4 regions of the Variovorax sp. 160MFSha2.1 genome follow, and region 4 is predicted to be linked to each of the others. Evidence: predicted binding sites of a transcription regulator. Region 4 holds the regulator's gene; each other region holds the start of a gene.
The links. The regulator sigma-54, encoded in region 4, starts transcription at its own class of promoters, with help from an activator protein. The targets are predictions, from matches to a motif close to TGGCANGNAANCTGCTTT.
Positions count from the first base shown of each region.

Region 1 (5,079 bases), 820 kb from region 4:
GCTGCTCGTCGCCGTGACCGGCCTCCTGCTGGCCTTCGGGATGTCTCTGCTGTCAGCGCCGCGCGCCCTGCTGCTCGCCGCCGGCGCGATCGCGGCGCTGATCGGGCTGAACGTGTGGCTCTACGTGGGCTCCAGCCTCGTGCTGCCGCTGGCGTCTGTGCTGGCGATGGCGGCCCTGGCCTTCGCGTTCAACATGAGCTGGGGCTACTTCGTCGAATCGCGCGCGCGGCGCGGCCTCGTGCGGCTCTTCGGCACCTACGTGCCGCCCCAGCTCGTCAACGAAATGATGGAGCACCCCGGCCGCTACAGCATGCGCGCAGAGAGCAAGCCCATGACCGTGATGTTCTGCGACATGCGCGACTTCACGCGCCTGTCGGAGCAGATGGCGCCGGCCGAACTGCAGGCCTTTCTCAACACCGTTTTCAGCCGGCTCACCAACGTCATCAGCGCCCACCGCGGCACCGTCGACAAGTACATGGGCGACTGCGTCATGGCCTTCTGGGGCGCGCCCATCGATACGCCCGACCACGCTACGCTCGCCGTGCGGGCCGCGCTCGACATGGCCGATGCCGTGCACGACATCAACCGCTTCCATCGCGCCAGCGGCCGGCCCGAGATCAGCGTAGGCATCGGCATCAACAGCGGCGTGATGAGCGTGGGCGACATGGGATCGACCGCGCGGCGCAGCTATACCGTGGTCGGCGATGCGGTCAACCTCGCGTCTCGCCTCGAGGGCCTGAGCGGACACTACGGCGTTGAAGTGGTCGCGAGCGGCGCGACGCGCGAGTTGGCGCCGGGCTTCGTCTGGCAGGAGCTCGACAGCGTGCGGGTCAAGGGAAAAGCACAGGCCGTTGCCGTTTTTACGCCCTTGTCCGCAAGCACGCCCGAAGCGCAGCAGCAGACGCGGCAGCTGCTCGAACGCTGGGGCGAAGTGCTGGCTGCATATCGTCGCCAGGACTGGGCCATGGGCCGAAACTTGCTGGCTCCCCTGCTCGCCGCGGATGCGAAAAAAGTCCTTTACCAGCTCTACGCCCAGCGTTTAGCCTCGATGGCGTTGCGACCGCAAGACCCGAACTGGGACGGCGCGACCCGGTTCGAGACCAAATGACGACAGACACATAAAAGGGGTCTTTCACAATGCAGGTTCGTGTGCTGGGTTGCTCGGGCGCCATCGCCAAAGACTGCCGCACCACCTCGTTCCTGGTCGACACGGACCTGCTCGTCGATGCGGGCACCGGTGTCGGAGATCTCACGCTCGATGAAATGGCCTGCATCGACGACGTCGTGCTCACGCACAGCCACCTCGACCACATCGCAGCGCTCCCTCTGATGCTCGACGCCATCGGCAGCCGCCGCACGCAGCCGCTGCGCGTGCACGCGCTGAGCGCCACCATCGACGCGCTGCGCACGCACGTGTTCAACAACGTCATCTGGCCGGACTTCGAGAGCATTCCCAGCCAGGAGGCGCCCTTCGTGAGCTTTCACGACATCGCGGTGGGCCAGCAACTGCCACTGGGCAGCCGTGAGCCCAAGATGGTCGAAGTGCTGCCCGCGTTCCACACCGTGCCGGCCTGCGGCTTCGCCGTGCGACGAGCCGAGGGCGGCGCCCACTGGGTGTTCAGCGGAGACACCGAGCGCAACGCGCCCTTCTGGGAGCGCGTGAACGAGCTCGAGGTGGCAATGCTCGTGATCGAAACGGCATTCAGCAGCCGCGAGCAGGCGCTGGCCGAGCGCAGCCTGCACCTGTCGCCCGCCGTTCTGGCCGGTGAACTCGCCCGCATCGCGCCGGGCAAGCAGTACCCGATCTACATCACCCACACCAAGCCCGCCGAGACCGACGAGATCATGAGCCAGATCGAAGCCTTGGTGACCGAGCACGCGGCAGGCATGGGGCAGCGGGACATTCGCTGGCTGAAGGTGGATGGTGTCCTGACTTTCTGACCGCCGGTCAGTGGGTACATTGGCATGACAAATTTGTCACGAAGTGTCGCATCTTGAGGCAAGTTGTGTCACGTGGTGTAACACCGAAGTGACTCCAAGTGACGTGTTCGGTCGGTGGGAGGGCTTGGAGACGGGTGGCACGGATGCTGCGGAAGGTACCTCGCTCCGGGCAGGTTCCCGGGCGTAACAACCAACCTACCTGGAGTTCCTAAATGAACGTTCGTACCGTTGCCCGCCGCGCTCAGGCCGGCTTTACCCTTATCGAACTGATGATCGTTGTGGCGATCATTGGTATCTTGGCTGCTATTGCGATTCCGCAATATCAGACCTATGTTGCTAAATCCCAGGTTTCGCGTGTGATGGGCGAAACGGCTGCACAAAAGACTCCCGTTGAAGACTGCCTGAACAACGGCCAAATGACTGCTGGTGGTGCGACCGATGCAACGCACTGCGGCGGCACGGCCAGCGCTTCGAATCTGCTGAAGGACGCTGACGGCAATACGCTCAACGGCGCTGCTCCGGCCGCTGGCAAGGGTGGTGTTCCCGCTCTGACGATCACCGCTGGCGCCAACGGCGCAGGCCCGACCGCCGCGCTGGTCGCCACGTTTGGTAGCTCTGCTTCTGCAGCTCTGACGACTCAGACGCTCACTTGGAACCGCGACGCTAACGGCAGCTGGACCTGCGCCACGACGGTGGCGAAGAAATACACGCCTGCTGGTTGTGTTTCGAGCGGCTCCTAATTCACGCCTACAAGACTAAAAAAGCCGCCTTTGGGCGGCTTTTTTTATCTTTCAACACAATCATGTCCTGCTCAAAGTCCACGGCTAGAGGCTTTACGCTTATTGAACTGATGATTGTTGTTTCGATCATTGGGATGCTCGCAGCAATTGCCGTTTCTCAGTATCAGAGCTATGTTTTAAGGTCACAAGTTCAGCGTGTTGTAGCCGAATCTGCAGCAATCAAATCTGCACTCGAAACTTGTCTCGCAAGCGGAAAGACCAACGTGGGGAATCCGGGAATCACTGGCAATTGCGATCCTCAAGCAACAGCCTCCAATCTACAGGCAACGGGCGGCAACGCAGCCCCCTCTATTGCAGAGACTTGGTCGACAGTTGGCTCAGGTGTTCCACAGGTGTCCTTGTCCACTACCGCTCCGTCGTCGATTGTGGCGACCTTTGGAAATCTAGCCGGAGCACCGCTGCAAGGAGCGACTGCAGGATCGATTACGTGGAAGCGTGATCTTGATGGCTCCTGGACTTGCAAGTCAGCGAGCATCGATCCCAAATATGTCAGCCCTGCTTGCCCTCTTTGAAGGCACGGTATCCAGCAACTCCATCCTGAGCCACCAGCACTTAGTGGGCGGACCCACGGCTGGATTGGCGCTCAAGGCGCTCCCTGACTTCTGGCGCTAGAGCAGCGGAACGGTTCGTCAAAAGTTGCCGCCACTCCTTCTGCATCGATTGTTCGACTTCGGAAGTCACATTTTTGGTCTCTCGAGGATCAGATAGCAAATCGAACGTGAATTGCTTGTTCGTCTGAACATCAATCCAATGCTTGTAGAGTTTCCCCGATGTGTGTCCATCGACTAACCCTATTAGTTGAGCTTGTTGAAAGTACACAATACGGGATTGAATTGACGTTTGCAGAGGCACGCCGTCCCAAGATTGAGGAATCGGCATATCAAAAAACCTCAGCAGCGTGGGCGCGATATCGATTTGCGATATCACTGGATTGGGCCTGAGTCCGTCTGCGTTAGCAGTGCCGTATGAGAGAAGCACAAACGGCACACGAAGCGACTCCTCCCATACGCTATGCGTGTGACTGTAGAGGCCTCGCTCGCCAAGCGATTCACCATGATCGCCAGTAATAAGGACAAGGGCATCTTGTAGGTACCCTCGCGCTTCCAGCATACTGAGGATGTCGCGAATCACGCGATCAACCTGCAGGATGCCTCTGTCGTAGAAGTTCGTTGCGCGCTGCGGCATCTGGGCGTCTCCAGAGCCCCAGCGAACTGCAGTGTAATTTTCGCCGGGCCCAAACTCCGGCGTGTCGTCAAAACGTTTGCCGAGTGCATGCGACGACATCAGATGAAACTGAAACATCGTCGGCTTTCCGTCCCACGGGCCGAAGTCTTGGAGTCGATCAGTAACCAATCGATCGTCGTTAAGGTATAGCTTTGACTGAGAGGCGCCGTCAAAATAGCTATCGACCTTGCCGTAGATGCCACTCAAACCGTCGAAATTGGTGTGGTCGCCGGAAAAAATCAAATGAACTTGATAGCCGTGCTGCTTCAGAACTTCGTGGAGCGTAATCGGGCGGGCCGCTTGCCGATCGACATAGTGTGAGCTTGCGAGCGCGCGCAGGCCGCATGAGGATTCATTGCACACCGTGATGGCAGATGTCGCGAGTCGCATGCGCCCGGCTTGATTCAGCGTCTCCAGGTTGGGACTCGTTTTCCGGTGATAGCCAAACAAGGACAAATGATCCGCCCGTAGCGCATCCGCGACGATCACGATGACATTGCTATGTCGAGCCCTTTCATTAGGGCGATATGCCGAGCGCACTGTATCTTCGTCTCGATCAATTTGTGCAGCGTGGAAGACGTCGATTGCATGACTCTGCATGGCTCGCTGACTCTGCAAAGGGAAAAGGCTCAAGCTGAGCGGCTCCCCTACTCCTCCCCAATCGCGATCAGGGAGGGCCATTGCAGAGACTGTGGAGATGGCGAGAAGGCCGATTGCCATCACGCCAATTACGCTGCGCGAGATGTTTCGATAAAAGGAGGTAACCCAGTCACCTTTTCTGAGAAAGACGTATGCGGTGTACCAGGCCAAAGCGAAGAGAGAAGCGCAAAGGGCGGTTACCAGTAGCGGGGAGTAGCCCAAAGCTCGTAGCAGGTCGGGTGCTTGCAAAGCATAGCTGCCTGCCATGTCGAAGGTCGTCACGCGCTTCCAGTGCTTCAACCCAACGAACACCAGACCGTAGAACAAGACCATTGCCAAGCCTGTGCAGGCTATGAGCAGTGAAGAGATTGTCAAACGCGCAGCTTGTGGGAGAGGCAACAAGCCTATGGCGAGCCGTAGGCCAGCCAAGGCTGATACCAAGCTCGCTACAACCCAAAGATGGGGGGTTATGGCC
Region 1 is NZ_CP157624.1:6,637,631-6,642,709, reverse strand. Features, by position in the region: gene ABL838_RS30740 (CHASE2 domain-containing protein) at 1-1,108, shown strand, start outside; gene ABL838_RS30735 (3',5'-cyclic-nucleotide phosphodiesterase) at 1,138-1,941, shown strand; gene ABL838_RS30730 (pilin) at 2,154-2,681, shown strand; gene ABL838_RS30725 (pilin) at 2,744-3,253, shown strand; gene ABL838_RS30720 (sulfatase-like hydrolase/transferase) at 3,294-5,079, opposite strand, start outside.
Region 1: a site for sigma-54 is predicted at 2,077-2,094, ahead of ABL838_RS30730 (pilin). Genes of this name have one in related genera too.

Region 2 (5,079 bases), 1.7 Mb from region 4:
GCCAGCCACAGGTAGAGCATGCGCAGCGTGTCCATCAGCAGGCCCGGGGGCGGGCTCTTCATGCCGGTGCGCAGCGCGATGAAGGCGGCGATCACCGCGACCGCCAGCGCGAGCGACATGCGGCGCAGCCGTTCCAGCTCCTTCCACACGCCGGTGTCCACGCCCATCCAGTAGCCGTAGAGGAACATCGTGAAGTAGAGGCTGTGCAGGTGGAAATCGCGCACCAGGTTGTGCGTGGCCGGAAAGCGCGAGGCCAGCAGCACCGTGAAGACCAGCAGCGGCACCACCGGCAACAGCAGCAGCTTCCAGCCGCGCAGGCCGTTGAAGGCTGCGCGCAGCCGCTGGCCGGCAGCGGATTTCCACAGCGGCAGCGTCAGCGCGACCAGTGCCGTGTAGGTAAATAGATAGGGCAGGTACCAGAGGTGGTTCCAGGTGATGCCGAACTCCGCGCCGTCGAAGGCCTGCTTCGGCCAGGGCTGGGCCATCGACAGGTAGCGCAGCAGGAAGGCGCCGAAGCCCGGCGCGACCATCCCGTTGGCCACGCCCTGCGCGTAGGCCTGGTAGGGCACGATCACCGCCATGCCGAAGGCCAGCGGCAGCATCAGCCGCAGGCCCCGGCTGCGCAGCAGGCCCCAGGTGCCCTGGCCTCGGCTCAGGAAGCCGAGCGACACGCCCGAGATCAGGAAGACCAGGTCCATGCGCCACAGGTTCAGGATGCGCATCGGCCATTGCAGCCATTCGGCCGCGTGCGGGCTCTTGAGGTGCCAGGGCCAGTCGGCCACGTAGTACATGCCCACGTGATAGAGGATGACGAAGAGGAAGGCCAGCGCGCGCAGGGCGTCGATGTCGTGGCGGCGGTGGTCGGATGGAATTGCTGGAACGGGATCGGCGGTCATGGGCGGCTCCTCGAAGCGGGAAGGCCGCCATGCTCGGCCCGGCCGCCCCGCGCGGCGCGGCCGGGGGACGGATCGCCCCCGCTTTGTGACGAGCGGTGGCCCGCGGGGACGAAATCCGGCCCCGAAAAGCCGTCCCGGGGCCCGTTTTCGGGAGAATCCCGGCCATGGGAGACCCCCGCAAGAACCTGTACGAACGCTACGCGCCGATCCGCCGTCCGCTGGAGGTGGCTTTCTGGATCGTGCTGATGACGCTGCAGGCCGCGTTCAGCACCATGGTGGCGATCATGGACGTGCGCACGCGCGCCGTGCCCCGGCCCAACTGGGAGGTCGCGACCTGGGAGGTGTCGAGCCACCTGGTGCTCTTGCTGCTGGTGCCCGCGCTGGCGGCGGTCGAGCGCCGGCTGTCGCCGCTGGCGCGTGCCCATCTGCTGCGCTTCCTGGCCTGGCACCTGGTGGCGAGCGTGGTGTTCAGCGTGGTGCACGTGGCGGGCATGTTCGGGCTGCGGTCGATGGTCTACGCCATGGCGGGCGAACGCTACGACTTCTGGAACTGGGCCGGCCAGTGGAGCTACGAGTACCTGAAGGACGTGCGGGTGTACGCGAGCATCGTGTTCGGCATCTGGGCGTACCGGCTGTTCCTGCTGCGTCTGCAGGGGGAGGCGCGGGTGCTGGATGCGCCGGAGGAGGGCGTGATTGCGCCGGCTCCCGTCCCGATTCCGGCTTTGGCGGAACCGGAGGGATTCGAACCCTCCGTGCCCGACGCACCCCCGCCACCGCCAGCCCGCCCCGAACGCTTCCTGGTGCGCAAGCTGCGCCGCGAATTCCTCATCGCCGCCACAGACATCGACTGGCTCCAGGCCGAGGGCAACTACGTCGGCCTGCACGTCAACGGCCACGACTACTTGCTGCGCTCCACGCTGACCGACTTCCTGGCCCAGCTCGACCCGGCGCTCTTCGTGCGCGTGCACCGCAGCCATGCAGTGAACCTGGGGCGCATCAAGGAAATCGAGCCGCTGGACGGCGGCGACGCCCGGCTGCACATGCACGACGGCACCACCGTGCCCTGCAGCCGTCGCTATCGCGATGCCCTGCGCACGGGCATCGGCGCGGCCTGATCCGGTGCGCGGCGGGCCGTGATCGGCCCGTTATTGGTTCATTCCGCACCATCAGAGAGCTTTTAGGCACCATTTTTGCTTCATTGGCCAGCCGCGCCGGTTGATTCAGGTGCGACGCACCAATTCAAACCAAAAATCCGCAAGAAGCTCCAATGGACGCACTCAAACAGGGCGCAGACGCGCTGTTCATCCTTCTCGGCGCCATCATGGTCCTGGCCATGCACGCCGGCTTTGCCTTTCTCGAACTGGGCACCGTGCGCAAGAAAAACCAGGTCAATGCGCTGGTGAAGATCCTGGTCGACTTCTCGGTCTCGACCATCGTGTATTTCCTGGTGGGCTACGGCGTGGCCTACGGCACGCATTTCTTCGTGAGCGCCACCGAGCTGTCGGCGAAGAGCGGCTACGAGCTGGTGAAGTTCTTCTTCCTGCTGACCTTCGCCGCGGCCATACCGGCCATCATCTCGGGCGGCATCGCCGAGCGCGCCAAGTTCTGGCCGCAGCTCATCGCCACGGCGGTGATCGTCGGCTTCGTCTACCCGCTCTTCGAGGGCATCGCCTGGAACAAGCACTTCGGCATCCAGGAATGGATCGCCTCGCTGACGGGCCACGAGTTCCACGACTTCGCTGGCTCCGTCGTGGTGCATGCGGTGGGCGGCTGGCTGGCGCTGCCGGCGGTGCTGCTGCTGGGGGCGCGGCGCAACCGCTACCGCGGCGACGGCTCGCTGAGCGCGCATCCGCCGTCGAACATCCCGTTCCTGGCGCTGGGCGCGTGGGTGCTGTGCGTGGGCTGGTTCGGCTTCAACGTGATGAGCGCGCAGAGCATCGACAAGATCTCGGGCCTGGTGGCCGTGAACTCGCTGATGGCGATGGTCGGCGGCACGCTGGTGGCGCTGGCCATGGGCAAGAACGACCCGGGCTTCGTCTACAACGGCCCGCTCGCCGGCCTGGTGGCGGTGTGCGCCGGCTCCGACCTGATGCACCCGCTGGGCGCGCTGGTGGTGGGCGGCGTGGCCGGCGGCATCTTCGTAAAGCTGTTCACGCTCACGCAGAACAAGTGGAAGATCGACGACGTGCTCGGCGTGTGGCCGCTGCACGGCCTGTGCGGCACCTGGGGCGGCATCGCGGCCGGCATCTTCGGCACGCAGGCGCTGGGCGGCATCGGCGGTGTGAACGTGTGGGCGCAGCTCATCGGCACCGTGATGGGCGTGGCCTGGGCCGCACTGGCTGGCGCGGCGGTGTACGGCGCGCTCAAGGCGGTGGCCGGACTGCGGCTGTCGCAGGAAGAGGAATACGACGGCGCCGACCTGTCGATCCACCACATCTCCGCGACCCCGGAGCGCGAAGTCAACTGGTAAGCGGCAAGGTGCGGCGGCTTGGGCTATTCTCGGCGCCCCTTACAACCGCCGAGGAGTAGACCCATGACAACGACACCCGCTCGCTGGCTGCGCAAAGGCGTCGCCGCACTGGCCGGCAGCCTGCTGATGCTTTCGTTCTCTTCCGTGGCGCAGGCCGGCGCGCCGCAGGTCAAGACCCAGGCGCCGGGCTTCTACCGGATGATGCTCGGCGACTTCGAGGTGACGGCGCTGTTCGACGGCACCCTCGACCTCGAGCCCAAGAAGCTGCTCACCAACACCACCCAAGCTCAGGTCGGCAAGCTGCTCGACCGCGGCTTCGAGAAGGACGCCGTGCCCACATCGGTGAACGGCTACCTCATCAACACCGGCAGCAAGCTGGTGCTGGTCGACACCGGCGCCGGGGGCCTCTTCGGCCCGACGCTCGGCAACCTGCAGGCCAACCTCAAGGCCGCGGGCTACCAGCCCGACCAGGTCGACGACGTGCTCATCACCCACATGCACGGCGACCACGTCGGCGGCCTGGTACAGGACGGCAAGCTGGTCTTTCCCAACGCCACCATCCACGCCGGGCAGGAAGACGCCGACTTCTGGCTGAACAAGGCCAATCTGGAGAAGGCCTCCGCCGAGATGAAGGGCTTCTTCCAGGGCGCGATGGCCTCGCTCAACCCCTACGTGGAAGCCGGCAAGTTCAAGGGCATGAAGGGCGGTACCGAACTGGCGCCCGGCATCAGGGCCGTGCCCGCCCATGGCCACACGCCCGGTCACAACATCTACGTCGTCGAGTCCAAGGGCCAGAAGCTGGTGCTGTGGGGCGACCTGATGCACGTGGCCGCCGTGCAGTTCGCGCAGCCGCAGATCACCATTTCGTTCGACGTCGACTCCAGGCCCGCAGCGGCCGAGCGCAAGAAGGCGTACGCCGACGCGGCCAAGGGCCGCTACCTGGTCGGCAGCGCGCACCTGCCGTTCCCGGGGCTCGGCCACGTGCGGGCCGAAGGCAAGGGCTACGCCTGGGTGCCGGTGGACTACCAGCAGGTGCGCTGAGCCAGCGATGAAGGTTGAGCGGCGCGGGCCGGTGTTGCGGCGCCCGCGCGCGCGAAGGCGCGCCCTGTAGCAAACTGGCCGGCTGCTTCGCTTTCATCATCCATCGCCCCATGACCCAAGCTCCCCCCGCCCTCGAAGTCCTCCCCCGCGACCTGTCCGCCTACCGCAAGGGCAACGTCGGCGTCGACTACGTGCACCGCTTCGAGTCCGGCAAGCCCGGCCCGCACGTGCTGATCAACGCACTCACGCACGGCAACGAGATCTGCGGCATGACGGCGGCCACGCACCTGCTCGACAACGACGTGCGTCCCAAGATCGGCACGCTCACCGTGAGCTTCGCCAACGTGGCGGCGTATGAATCCTTCAACGAGGCGCTGCCCTTCGACAGCCGGCAACTGGTGCACAACCTCAACCGCATCTGGTCGCCCGAATGGCTGGACGGCAAGGAGGACAGCCCCGAGCTGAGCCGCGCGCGCATCCTGCGCCCGGTGGTGGACGCGGCCGACCACATCCTCGACATCCACTCGACCAGCCAGCCCGTCGTGCCCTTCTGGGTGTACCCGGGCTTCGAGCGCAACGCCCGGGTCGCGCAGGCCATCGGCCGCCCCTCGGTGCACCTCGTGATGCCCGACGGCCTGGGCTCCGGCACGCCGCTCATCCAGTACGGCAGCC
Region 2 is NZ_CP157624.1:2,413,042-2,418,120, forward strand. Features, by position in the region: gene ABL838_RS10760 (acyltransferase family protein) at 1-896, opposite strand, end outside; gene ABL838_RS10765 (LytTR family DNA-binding domain-containing protein) at 1,061-2,011, shown strand; gene ABL838_RS10770 (ammonium transporter) at 2,164-3,366, shown strand; gene ABL838_RS10775 (MBL fold metallo-hydrolase) at 3,430-4,407, shown strand; gene ABL838_RS10780 (succinylglutamate desuccinylase) at 4,518-5,079, shown strand, end outside.
Region 2: a site for sigma-54 is predicted at 2,076-2,093, ahead of ABL838_RS10770 (ammonium transporter). Genes of this name have one in related genera too.

Region 3 (5,079 bases), 1.9 Mb from region 4:
TGTGCGCGATGGCCAGCGTGCCCTCGATGAGCGAGAGCAGGTGCTCCCCGCCGCGCTTGATGACCGCCACCGCCTGTTGCCGGTGTGGCGGCACCGAGTGGTCTTCACCCATGAGCTGCGCGTAGCCCAGGATGCTGTTGAGCGGCGTGCGCAGCTCGTGGCTGATGGCGCTGATGTAGCGGCTCTTGGCCTGGTTGGCCTGGTCGGCGGCCTGCTTGGCCTGCTCTGCGATCTCGCGCGCCTCGTCGGCAGCCTGCTTTGCAGCCTGCAGCGCGCGGTCGGTCTCGCGATGCAGTTCGATCTCGCGCATCAGCAGGTGGGTCTGGCGGTTCGATTCCTCCTGCGCCACCTTGCGGCTCTGGTGCGCCAGCACCAGCCACCACGCGACGATGCCCGCGATGACCAGCAGCGCCATGTACGCCTTCAGGAAGCCCGAGCGCAGCGACAGCTTCTGCAGCCCCGCCAGCGCGGCCGTCACTTCCGATTCGGAAGCCAGCTCCAGCGCGCCCTCGGCGAGAGCGCGCAGCTCCTGCTGGTAGAGCACGCCGAACACCACCGCCAGCAGCGGCACGATCACCAGCATCAGCAGCAGGAAGTGCCCCAGCCCCGTGTCGAGGTAGCGCCAGCTGCGCCGCGGCAGCAGCCAGCGCAGCACCGCCGACCACTGCGACGACAGGCTCGCGTGCGGCTTGCACAGGTCGCCGCAGCGCGCGTCCAGCGTGCAGCACAGCGAGCAGATCGGGCCCTGGTAGGCGGGGCAGTGAGCCATGTCCGGCCCCTCGTACTCGCGCTCGCAGATCACGCAGTGCTGCACCTTCAGGCGCTGGTAGCTGCCCTCGTGCTCGACCCTGGCCCAGCGCACCACGCCGGCCCCGGAGGACGCCGCGCCGCGCGCCAGGTAGTACTTGCCGCCGGTCGCCCAGGCCAGCAGCGGCGAGGCCACCAGCGCAGTGCCCAGCGCGATCAGCGCCGAAAAAGCCTGCGCCAGCGGCCCGAACACGCCCAGGTGCGCGGTGATCGACAGCCCCGAGGCCAGCGCCATCGCACCCACGCCCACCGGGTTGATGTCCCACAGGTGCGCGCGCTTGAACTCGATGCCCGGCGGCGACAGGCCCAGCGGCTTGTTGATGACCAGGTCGGCCACCACCGCCATCATCCAGGCGATGGCGATGTTGGCGAACAGGCCCAGCACGTCGCCCAGCGCCTCGAACACGTTCATCTCCATCAGCATGAAGGCGATGAGCGCGTTGAACACCACCCACACCACCCGCCCCGGGTGGCTGTGCGCCACGCGCGAGAAGAAGTTGCTCCAGGCCAGTGAGCCCGCATAGGCGTTGGTCACGTTGATCTTGAGCTGCGAGATCACCACGAACAGCGCCGTGGCCGCCACCGCCCAACCGTAGTGCGGGAACACGTACTCGTAGGCCGCCAGGTACATCTGGTTGGGGTCGACCGCCCGGTCGGCCGGCACCATGTGCGTGAGCGCCAGGTAGGCCAGCAGCGCGCCGCCCAGCATCTTGAGCACGCCCAGCACCACCCAGCCCGGGCCGCCGGCCAGCACCCCGGCCCACCAGCGCCGCGCCGTGGCCGCCGTGCGCGCGGGCATGAAGCGCAGGTAGTCGGCCTGCTCGCCCATCTGGGTGATGAGCGCGATACCGACCGTGAGGGCTGCGCCAAACAGGTGCAGATCGAAGCCCTTCGTGCCCGAGCGCACGCCGTTGTAGTGCACGATGCCCGCGAACGCACCAGGATCGCGCACGAGCACATACGCGAAGGGCACCACCAGCATCAGCAGCCACAGCGGCTGGGTCCACAGCTGCAGCCGGCTGATGGCCGACACCCCGTGCGTGACCAGCGGAATCACCACCAGCGCGCACACCAGGTAGCCCCAGACCGGCGGAATGCCCAGCGCCAGTTCCAGCGCATAGGCCATCACGGCAGCCTCCAGCGCGAAGAAGATGAAGGTGAAGCTCGCGTAGATCAGCGAGGTGAGCGTGGAGCCGATGTAGCCGAAGCCGGCGCCGCGCGTGAGCAGGTCCATGTCCACGCCGTAGCGCGCCGCGTACATGCTGATCGGCACGCCCGCCAGGAAAATGATGAGCCCGGTCGCCAGGATCGCCCAGAAGGCATTGGCGAAGCCGTACTGCACCAGCAGCGTGGCGCCCACCGCCTCCAGGATCAGGAACGAGGCCGCCCCGAACGCCGTGTTGGCCACCCGCCATTCGGACCATTTGCGGAAGCGCTGCGGCGTGTAGCGCAGCGCGTAGTCCTCCAGCGTCTCGCTGGCCACCCAGCTGTTGTAGTCGCGCCGCACCTTGACGATGCGCTGCGGGGCATCGTCGGGGGTGGCGGTCGTGGCTTCAGGGTTCACACCGTTTCGGTGCATCTTCCGTGCCATCCATACGGCTTTTGGCGGACAAGGCACGACTGTTGCAAACAAGCCGGCTTGCCCATAATGGCCGCCTCCTCCCGCCACCCGATGCCGATCCCATGGAACTGACCCCGCGCGAAAAAGACAAGCTGCTGATCTTCACCGCGGCACTCCTGGCCGAACGCCGCAAGGCCCGCGGCCTCAAGCTCAACTACCCCGAGGCCGTCGCCCTGATCTCCGCCGCCGTCATGGAAGGCGCGCGCGACGGCAAGAGCGTCGCCGAACTCATGAGCGAGGGGCGCAGCGTGCTCACCCGCGCCGACGTGATGGACGGCATCGCCGAGATGATTCCCGACATCCAGGTCGAAGCGACCTTCCCCGACGGCACCAAGCTGGTCACCGTCCATCAGCCCATCGTCTGACATTCGAAGAACAAGAGAAAGAACAGAAGGACTTTTCCATGCGCCACAGCACCTCCAAGACCCTTGCCCTGATCGCCCTCCTGCTGCCCTTGGCCGCCAGCGCCCACACCGGCGTCGACGGCGGCATGCACCACGGCTTCGTCACCGGCTTCATGCACCCGCTGACCGGCGCCGACCACCTCGCGGCGATGGTCGCGGTCGGCCTGTGGAGCGCGCTGGCCGCGCGCCGTGCCTGGCCCGACCTGCTCTGGGCGCCGCTGGCCTTCGCCGGCATGCTGCTCGCGGGCGCGCTGGCGGGGCTGGCCGGCGTGCAGCTGCCGGCGGTCGAGCCGATGATCGCGGCCTCGCTGCTGGTGCTGGGCCTGCTGGTGGTCACGCGCGTGCGCCTGCCGGCCGTGGCGGCGATGGTGGTGGTGGGCGTGTTCGCTGTCTTCCACGGCGTGGCGCACGGCTACGAACTGGCGAGCGAGCAAGGCGCCGCCCTCACGCTGGCCGGCATGGCCTGCGCGACCGTGCTGCTGCACGCCATCGGCATCGCATTCGGCTGGGCGCTGCGCAATGCCAACGCATGGCTGCCGCGCGTGGCCGGCGCCGCGGTCGTCGGCCTGGGCGCAACGCTGCTGGCGCAGGCCATCTGAGGCGGCCGGCATGATCCCCGGAGAACTCTTCACCGACGAGGGCGAGCACACGCTCAACCCCGGCCGCCGCACCCTCACGCTGGTGGTGCAGAACACCGCCGACCGGCCGATCCAGGTCGGCTCGCACTATCACTTCGCCGAGACCAACGGCGCGCTCGGCTTCGACCGCGAGGCCGCGCGCGGCATGCGGCTGAACATCGCCTCCGGCGCCGCGGTGCGCTTCGAGCCGGGCCAGCAGCGCACGGTCGAGCTGGTCGACTTTTCGGGCGATCGCATCGTCTACGGCTTTCGCGGCCTGGTTCAAGGAAAGCTCTGATGGCGACCATTTCAAGGCGTGCCTACGCCGAAATCTTCGGCCCCACGGTGGGCGACCGCATCCGTCTCGCGGACACCGAGCTGGTCATCGAGGTCGAGGCCGACTACACGCTTCGCGCCGGCGGCTACGGCGAAGAGGTGAAGTTCGGCGGCGGCAAGACGATCCGCGACGGCATGGCGCAATCGCAGCGCACCCGGGCGCAGGGCGCGGTCGACACGGTGCTGACCAACGCGCTCATCCTCGACCACTGGGGCATCGTGAAGGCCGACATCGGCCTGAAGGACGGCCGCATCGCCGCCATCGGCAAGGCCGGCAACCCCGACGTGCAACCGGGCGTGGACATCGTCATCGGCCCGGGCACCGAGATCATCAGCTGCGAGGGCAACATCGTCACCGCCGGCGGCATCGACAGCCACATCCACTTCATCTGCCCGCAGCAGATCGAGGAGGCGCTCTCCTCCGGCGTGACCACCATGCTCGGCGGCGGCACCGGCCCAGCCACCGGCACCTTCGCCACCACCTCCACGCCCGGTCCCTGGCACATCGAGCGCATGCTGCAGGCGGCCGACGCCTTCCCGATGAACCTGGGCTTCCTGGGCAAGGGCAACGCCAGCCTGCCGCACGCGCTGCACGAGCAGATCGAGGCCGGCGTCATCGGCCTGAAGCTGCACGAAGACTGGGGCACCACGCCCGCGGCGATCAGCAACTGCATGGACGTGGCCGACGCCACCGACACGCAGGTGGCCATCCACAGCGACACGCTCAACGAATCGGGCTTCGTCGAGAACACCATCGCCGCCGTGGGCGGGCGCGGCATCTGTGCCTTCCACACCGAGGGCGCGGGCGGCGGCCATGCGCCCGACATCCTGCGCGTGGTGGGCGAGGAGAACTTCCTGCCGTCTTCGACCAACCCGACGATGCCCTACACCGTGAACACGCTCGACGAGCACGTCGACATGCTCATGGTGTGCCACCACCTCGACGCCGGCATCGCCGAGGACCTGGCCTTCGCCGAGTCGCGCATCCGCAAGGAGACCATCGCGGCCGAGGACGTGCTGCACGACCTGGGCGCGATCAGCATGTTCAGCTCCGACAGCCAGGCCATGGGCCGCGTCGGCGAGGTGGTCATCCGCACCTGGCAGACCGCGCACAAGATGAAGCTGCAGCGCGGCACCCTGCCCGAGGACAGCGCGCGCAACGACAACTTCCGCGCGAAGCGCTACGTCGCCAAGTACACGATCAACCCGGCACTCGCGCACGGCATCGCGCACGAGGTGGGCTCGCTCGAAATCGGCAAGTGGGCCGACATCGTGATCTGGAAGCCGGCCTTCT
Region 3 is NZ_CP157624.1:5,513,812-5,518,890, forward strand. Features, by position in the region: gene ABL838_RS25220 (ATP-binding protein) at 1-2,386, opposite strand, end outside; gene ABL838_RS25225 (urease subunit gamma) at 2,491-2,793, shown strand; gene ABL838_RS25230 (HupE/UreJ family protein) at 2,832-3,431, shown strand; gene ABL838_RS25235 (urease subunit beta) at 3,442-3,747, shown strand; gene ureC (urease subunit alpha) at 3,747-5,079, shown strand, end outside.
Region 3: a site for sigma-54 is predicted at 2,393-2,410, ahead of ABL838_RS25225 (urease subunit gamma). Genes of this name have one in related genera too.

Region 4 (5,079 bases):
GAGTCCGACTCGATGCGCTACGACGACCTGAAGCAGACCAGCGTGTTCACCGGCAACGTTTTGGTGACAAAGGGCACGATCATCATCCGTGGCGCACGGCTGGACGTGCGCCAGGACGCCGAGGGCTACCAGTACGGCGTGGTCACGGCGGCGCCGGGCAAGCGGGCCTACTACAAGCAGAAGCGCAACGCGCCCGACGAGTGGATCGAAGGCGAGTCGGAAGTCATCGAGTACGACAGCCGCGCCGACAACGTCAAGTTCATCCGCAACGCCACCATGCGCCGCCTGCTGGGCGCCACGCCGAACGACGAGAGCCAGGGCGCGCTGATCGTCTACGACCAGAGCAACGACACCTACACCGTCAACGGTTCCACCGTGCCGCCGAACACTGCCGTGAACGCCTCGGCCCCGGGCGGACGCGTCAGGACCATCCTCACCCCCAAGGCCGCCACCGCGCCGGCCGCAGGCGCCTCGGCCCCGGCCGGCGGTGCGAAGGCGCCGGCTCCGGCGCCCACCCCTGCACCCGGCAAGGGCCTGCGCCAGAGCACCACGCTCAGTGACCAGGGAGACACGCGCAAGTGATCGAATCCGCAGGAACTCAGGACGCCAACGGCGCACCGGGCAGCCGCCTGGTCGCGCGCGGCCTGAAGAAGAGCTATGGCAGCCGCACGGTCGTGAAGGACGTCTCGCTCGACGTGCAGAAGGGCGAAGTCGTCGGGCTGCTCGGCCCGAACGGCGCCGGCAAGACCACCTCGTTCTACATGATCGTGGGGCTGGTGCGCGCCGATGCCGGAGACATCACCATCGACGGCGAGCCCATCGCCCACATGCCGATTCACCGCCGCGCCCGCATGGGCCTGAGCTACCTGCCGCAGGAAGCCTCCATCTTCCGCAAGCTCACGGTCGAGGAAAACGTGCGTGCCGTGCTCGAGCTGCAGAGCGAGCCCGACGCGAACGGCAAGCTGGTGCCGCTGTCGAAGGAGCACATCGAGGAGCGCCTGACCGACCTGCTGGCCGACCTGCGCGTCGACCACCTGCGCGATTCGCCCGCGCTGGCGCTGTCGGGCGGCGAGCGCCGCCGCGTCGAGATCGCGCGCGCGCTGGCCACGCAGCCGCGCTTCATCCTGCTGGACGAGCCCTTCGCCGGCATCGACCCGATCGCGGTGATCGAAATCCAGCGGATCATCAGCTTCCTGAAGGAGCGCGGCATCGGCGTGCTCATCACCGACCACAACGTGCGCGAGACGCTGGGCATCTGCGACCACGCATTCATCATCAGCGACGGGCACGTGCTGGCACAAGGCACGCCTTCGGAGATCGTCGACAACGCCGAGGTACGCAGGGTGTACCTGGGCGAGCACTTCCGCATGTAAGGCGCGGGGGCGGTTTCCATCATGAAGCAAGGGCTGTCCCTTCGCGTTTCGCAGCATCTGGCGCTCACGCCGCAGCTGCAGCAGTCGATCAGGCTGCTGCAGCTCTCCACGCTCGAACTGAGCCAGGAGGTGGAGCAGATGCTCGACGAGAACCCGTTCCTCGAGCGCACCGCGGAAGAAGCCGTGCGCGAAGAGTTCGGGCTCGAGACTGCGGATGCCCCGGTACCGCGCGACGAGGATGGCAATGGCGGCAGCGGCAGTGAAGGCGGCGAAAGCGACTTCGCGCCCACGTCCGGTTCGACCTCCACCACTTCCTCTTCCGAAACGGCTTCCACGGCCGCCGACTCCGACGGCCCCGCCGCCGAGATCTCCGAGCGCGAGCCCGACTGGGAAGGCGACGGCACCGTCGACATGGCGCCCGACGACAGCGAATGGGGCGGCGATGCGCCCGCGCGCCAGAACAACGCAGGCGACGACGAGCGCGCCGATGCCACCGAGCTCGCGCGCAGCCAAGAGTCGCTGCAGTCCTTTTTGCACCGCCAGGCGCTGAGCCTGCGGCTCAACGAGAGCGACAGCGCCGCGCTGCGCTTTCTCATCGAATCGCTCAACGACGACGGCTACCTCGAAGACTCGCTGCCCGCGCTGGCCTCGGGCCTGGCCGGCGACGACAACGACGAGTTCGACGACCTCGTGCACCACTTCCAGGTGGCGCTCGGCCTGCTGCAGAGCCTGGAGCCCGCCGGCGTCGGCGCGCGCGACCTCGGCGAGTGCCTGAGCATCCAGCTGCGCGCCATGGCCAGCGACGACGAGACCGAGGAAGAAGAGCTGGTCCGCAAGACCGCCATCGCCATCTGCAAGCAGCCCATGGAGCTGCTCGCGCGCCGCGACTTCAAGCGCCTGGCCACGCTCACCCGCAGCAGCGAGGAGCTGGTGCGCTCGGCGCTGCAGGTCATCGCGCGGCTGGAGCCCAAGCCGGGCCGCAGCTTCGTCGACGTGGAACGCAACATCATCGTTCCCGACGTCATCGTCACCAAGACCGGGCGCGGCACCAACGTGAAGTTCCGCGTCATGCTCAATCCCGAGGTCATGCCGCGCCTGCGCGTGCACGACATCTACGCCGGCGCGCTCAAGTCGCACAAGGGCGAGGGCAGCCAGGCGCTGTCGCAGCGGCTGCAGGAGGCGCGCTGGTTCATCAAGAACATCCAGCAGCGCTTCGACACCATCCTGCGCGTGAGCAACGCCATCGTCGAGCGGCAGAAGAGCTACTTCGTGCACGGCGAGCTCGCCATGCGCCCGCTGGTGCTGCGCGAGATCGCCGACGAGCTGGGCCTGCACGAGTCCACCATCTCGCGCGTGACCACCGCCAAGTACATGGCCACGCCCTTCGGCACGGTCGAGCTCAAGTACTTCTTCGGCTCGGCGCTGGGCACCGAGACCGGCGGCAACGCGTCGAGCACCGCGGTGCGCGCGCTCATCAAGCAGTTCGTCGGCTCGGAGAGCGTGAAGAAGCCGCTGTCGGACAGCCAGATCTCCGAGATGCTGAAGGAGCAGGGCATCGAGTGCGCGCGCCGCACCGTCGCCAAGTACCGCGAAGCATTGCGCATCGCCCCCGCCAACCTGCGCAAGGCACTCTAGAAAGAAGCCGATGAGCCGTGGCCTGATGTCGCGCGCCGGGCATTGGGTCTTCGCCATGGTGGCAGTGCTGCTGTTCGCCGGCTGCGCCACCCTGCCCGACGAGGCCCCGCGCCCGCCCACCAGGACCATCGCCGTCTCGGCCGACACCGCCCTGGGCAAGATCGCGCTGGCCTCGCAGCCCGACCCCGACCTCAGCGGCTTCCGCCTGATGCCCGGCGGCGACTTCGCCTTCGACACCCGCATCCAGCTCGCGCGCCGCGCCCAGCGCACGCTCGACGTGCAGTACTACCAGATCGAGAACGACGAGACCGGCCGCTACCTGCTGCGCACCCTGCGCGACGCCGCCCAGCGCGGCGTGCGCGTGCGGCTGCTGATGGACGACCTCTACACCTCCGGCGAGGACGAGCTGCTGCTGGGCCTCGCCGCCACGCCCAACGTGGAGCTGCGCCTGTTCAACCCCTTCCCGGCCGGCCGCGGCAGCCTGCTGAAGCGCTTCACCGCCTCGCTCTTCGACTTCAGCCGCGTCAACCGCCGCATGCACAACAAGCTGTTCATCGCCGACGGCGCGATGGCGGTGGCGGGCGGGCGCAACATCGGCAACCAGTACTTCAGGCGCACCTCGGGCGAGAACTTCATCGACCTCGACACCTTCGTCACCGGCGCGCTGGTTCCCCGGCTGGGCAGCCTGTTCGACCAGTACTGGAACAGCATCTACGTGCGGCCGATCCAGTCCGTGGTGACCAGCGACCTGCCGCGCGAGGAGTTGCAGAAGCGCTTCGAGCTGGCCACCGGCCCCGACACCACGCCCCCGCCGCCGAAGCCCGCGCCCAACGACCTGCTGGGCTACAGCCCGATGGCCGAAGACCTGGATGCCGGCAAGCTCGGCCTGATCTGGACCACCGCCGAGGCTTATGCCGATTCGCCCGAGCGCGTGATCGGCAAGACCGCTTCCTACGGCGGCGTGCCGCTGCTGGACGTGGACAGCGTGCGCTACAACGTGGTCGAGCAGATGCGCCGCGCGCGTTCTGAAGTGACCATCGTCTCGCCCTACCTGATCCCGGGCGCTTCGGGGCTGGAGGTGATGCGCGAGATCCGCGGCCGCAACGTGAAGATCAGCGTGGTCACCAACTCGCTGGCAGCCACCGACGAGCCGCTGGTGCACACCGCCTACCGCCGCTACCGGCCCGACATGCTCAAGCTCGGCGCCGATCTCTACGAGCTGAGCACCAAGCGCACCCGCAGCAGCGTGCGGCTGGGCCTCTTCGGCACCTCGGTGGGCCGGCTGCACGCCAAGTCGGCGGTGATCGACCAGCGCATTCTTTTCGTCGGCTCGATGAATTTCGACCCGCGCTCGGAAACGCACAACACCGAGATCGGCCTTTTCATCCGCAGCCCCGAGATGGCGCAGCAGGCGTTGAAGCTCATCGATGTGCTCAAGCAGCAGGGCGCCTACAGGCTGCGCTTCGCCGAGGGCAGCGACCAGTCGCGCATCGAATGGGTCAGCGACGACGCCGGCAAGATCACCGTGCTGACCGAGGAGCCCGACTCCGGCTTCTGGGACCGGACCATGCTTGAGATCCTGGCGCCGCTGACGCCGGAGAGCCTGCTCTAGGTCAGGTGCCGCGCACGGCCGACCACACGAGCCGCAGCCCCAGCAGCCCCATCACGCCGCCCGCCGCGCGGTCGATCCAGACCTTGTAGCGCAGGTAGGCCGAGCGCGGCGCCGCCGAGGACAGTGCCAGCGCCACGATCGAATACCAGCCCGTCTCGATGCAGAAGATGACCGCCGGCACCGCCAGCGCCAGCACCAGTGGCACCTCGCGCGGCAGGAAGGCCGCGAAGATGCTCGCGTAGACCACGGCCGTCTTCGGGTTGCTCACCTGCGTGGCAAGGCCCAGCAGGAAAGTGCGCTTGCCCCGGCCCTGCGGGCGCTGCGAGGCATCGGCCTCCTGCGCCACGGCCAGCGGCTGCCGCGCGCCGCGCCAGATGCGGAAGCCCAGGTACAGAGGTACGCGCCGCCCAACCCCTTGATCGCCAGGTACAGCGCCGGCACCGCGAGGAACGCTGCCTG
Region 4 is NZ_CP157624.1:674,001-679,079, forward strand. Features, by position in the region: gene lptA (lipopolysaccharide transport periplasmic protein LptA) at 1-582, shown strand, start outside; gene lptB (LPS export ABC transporter ATP-binding protein) at 579-1,373, shown strand; gene rpoN (RNA polymerase factor sigma-54) at 1,395-3,008, shown strand; gene ABL838_RS02975 (phospholipase D family protein) at 3,019-4,620, shown strand; partial or broken gene ABL838_RS02980 (LysE family translocator) at 4,622-5,079, opposite strand, start outside.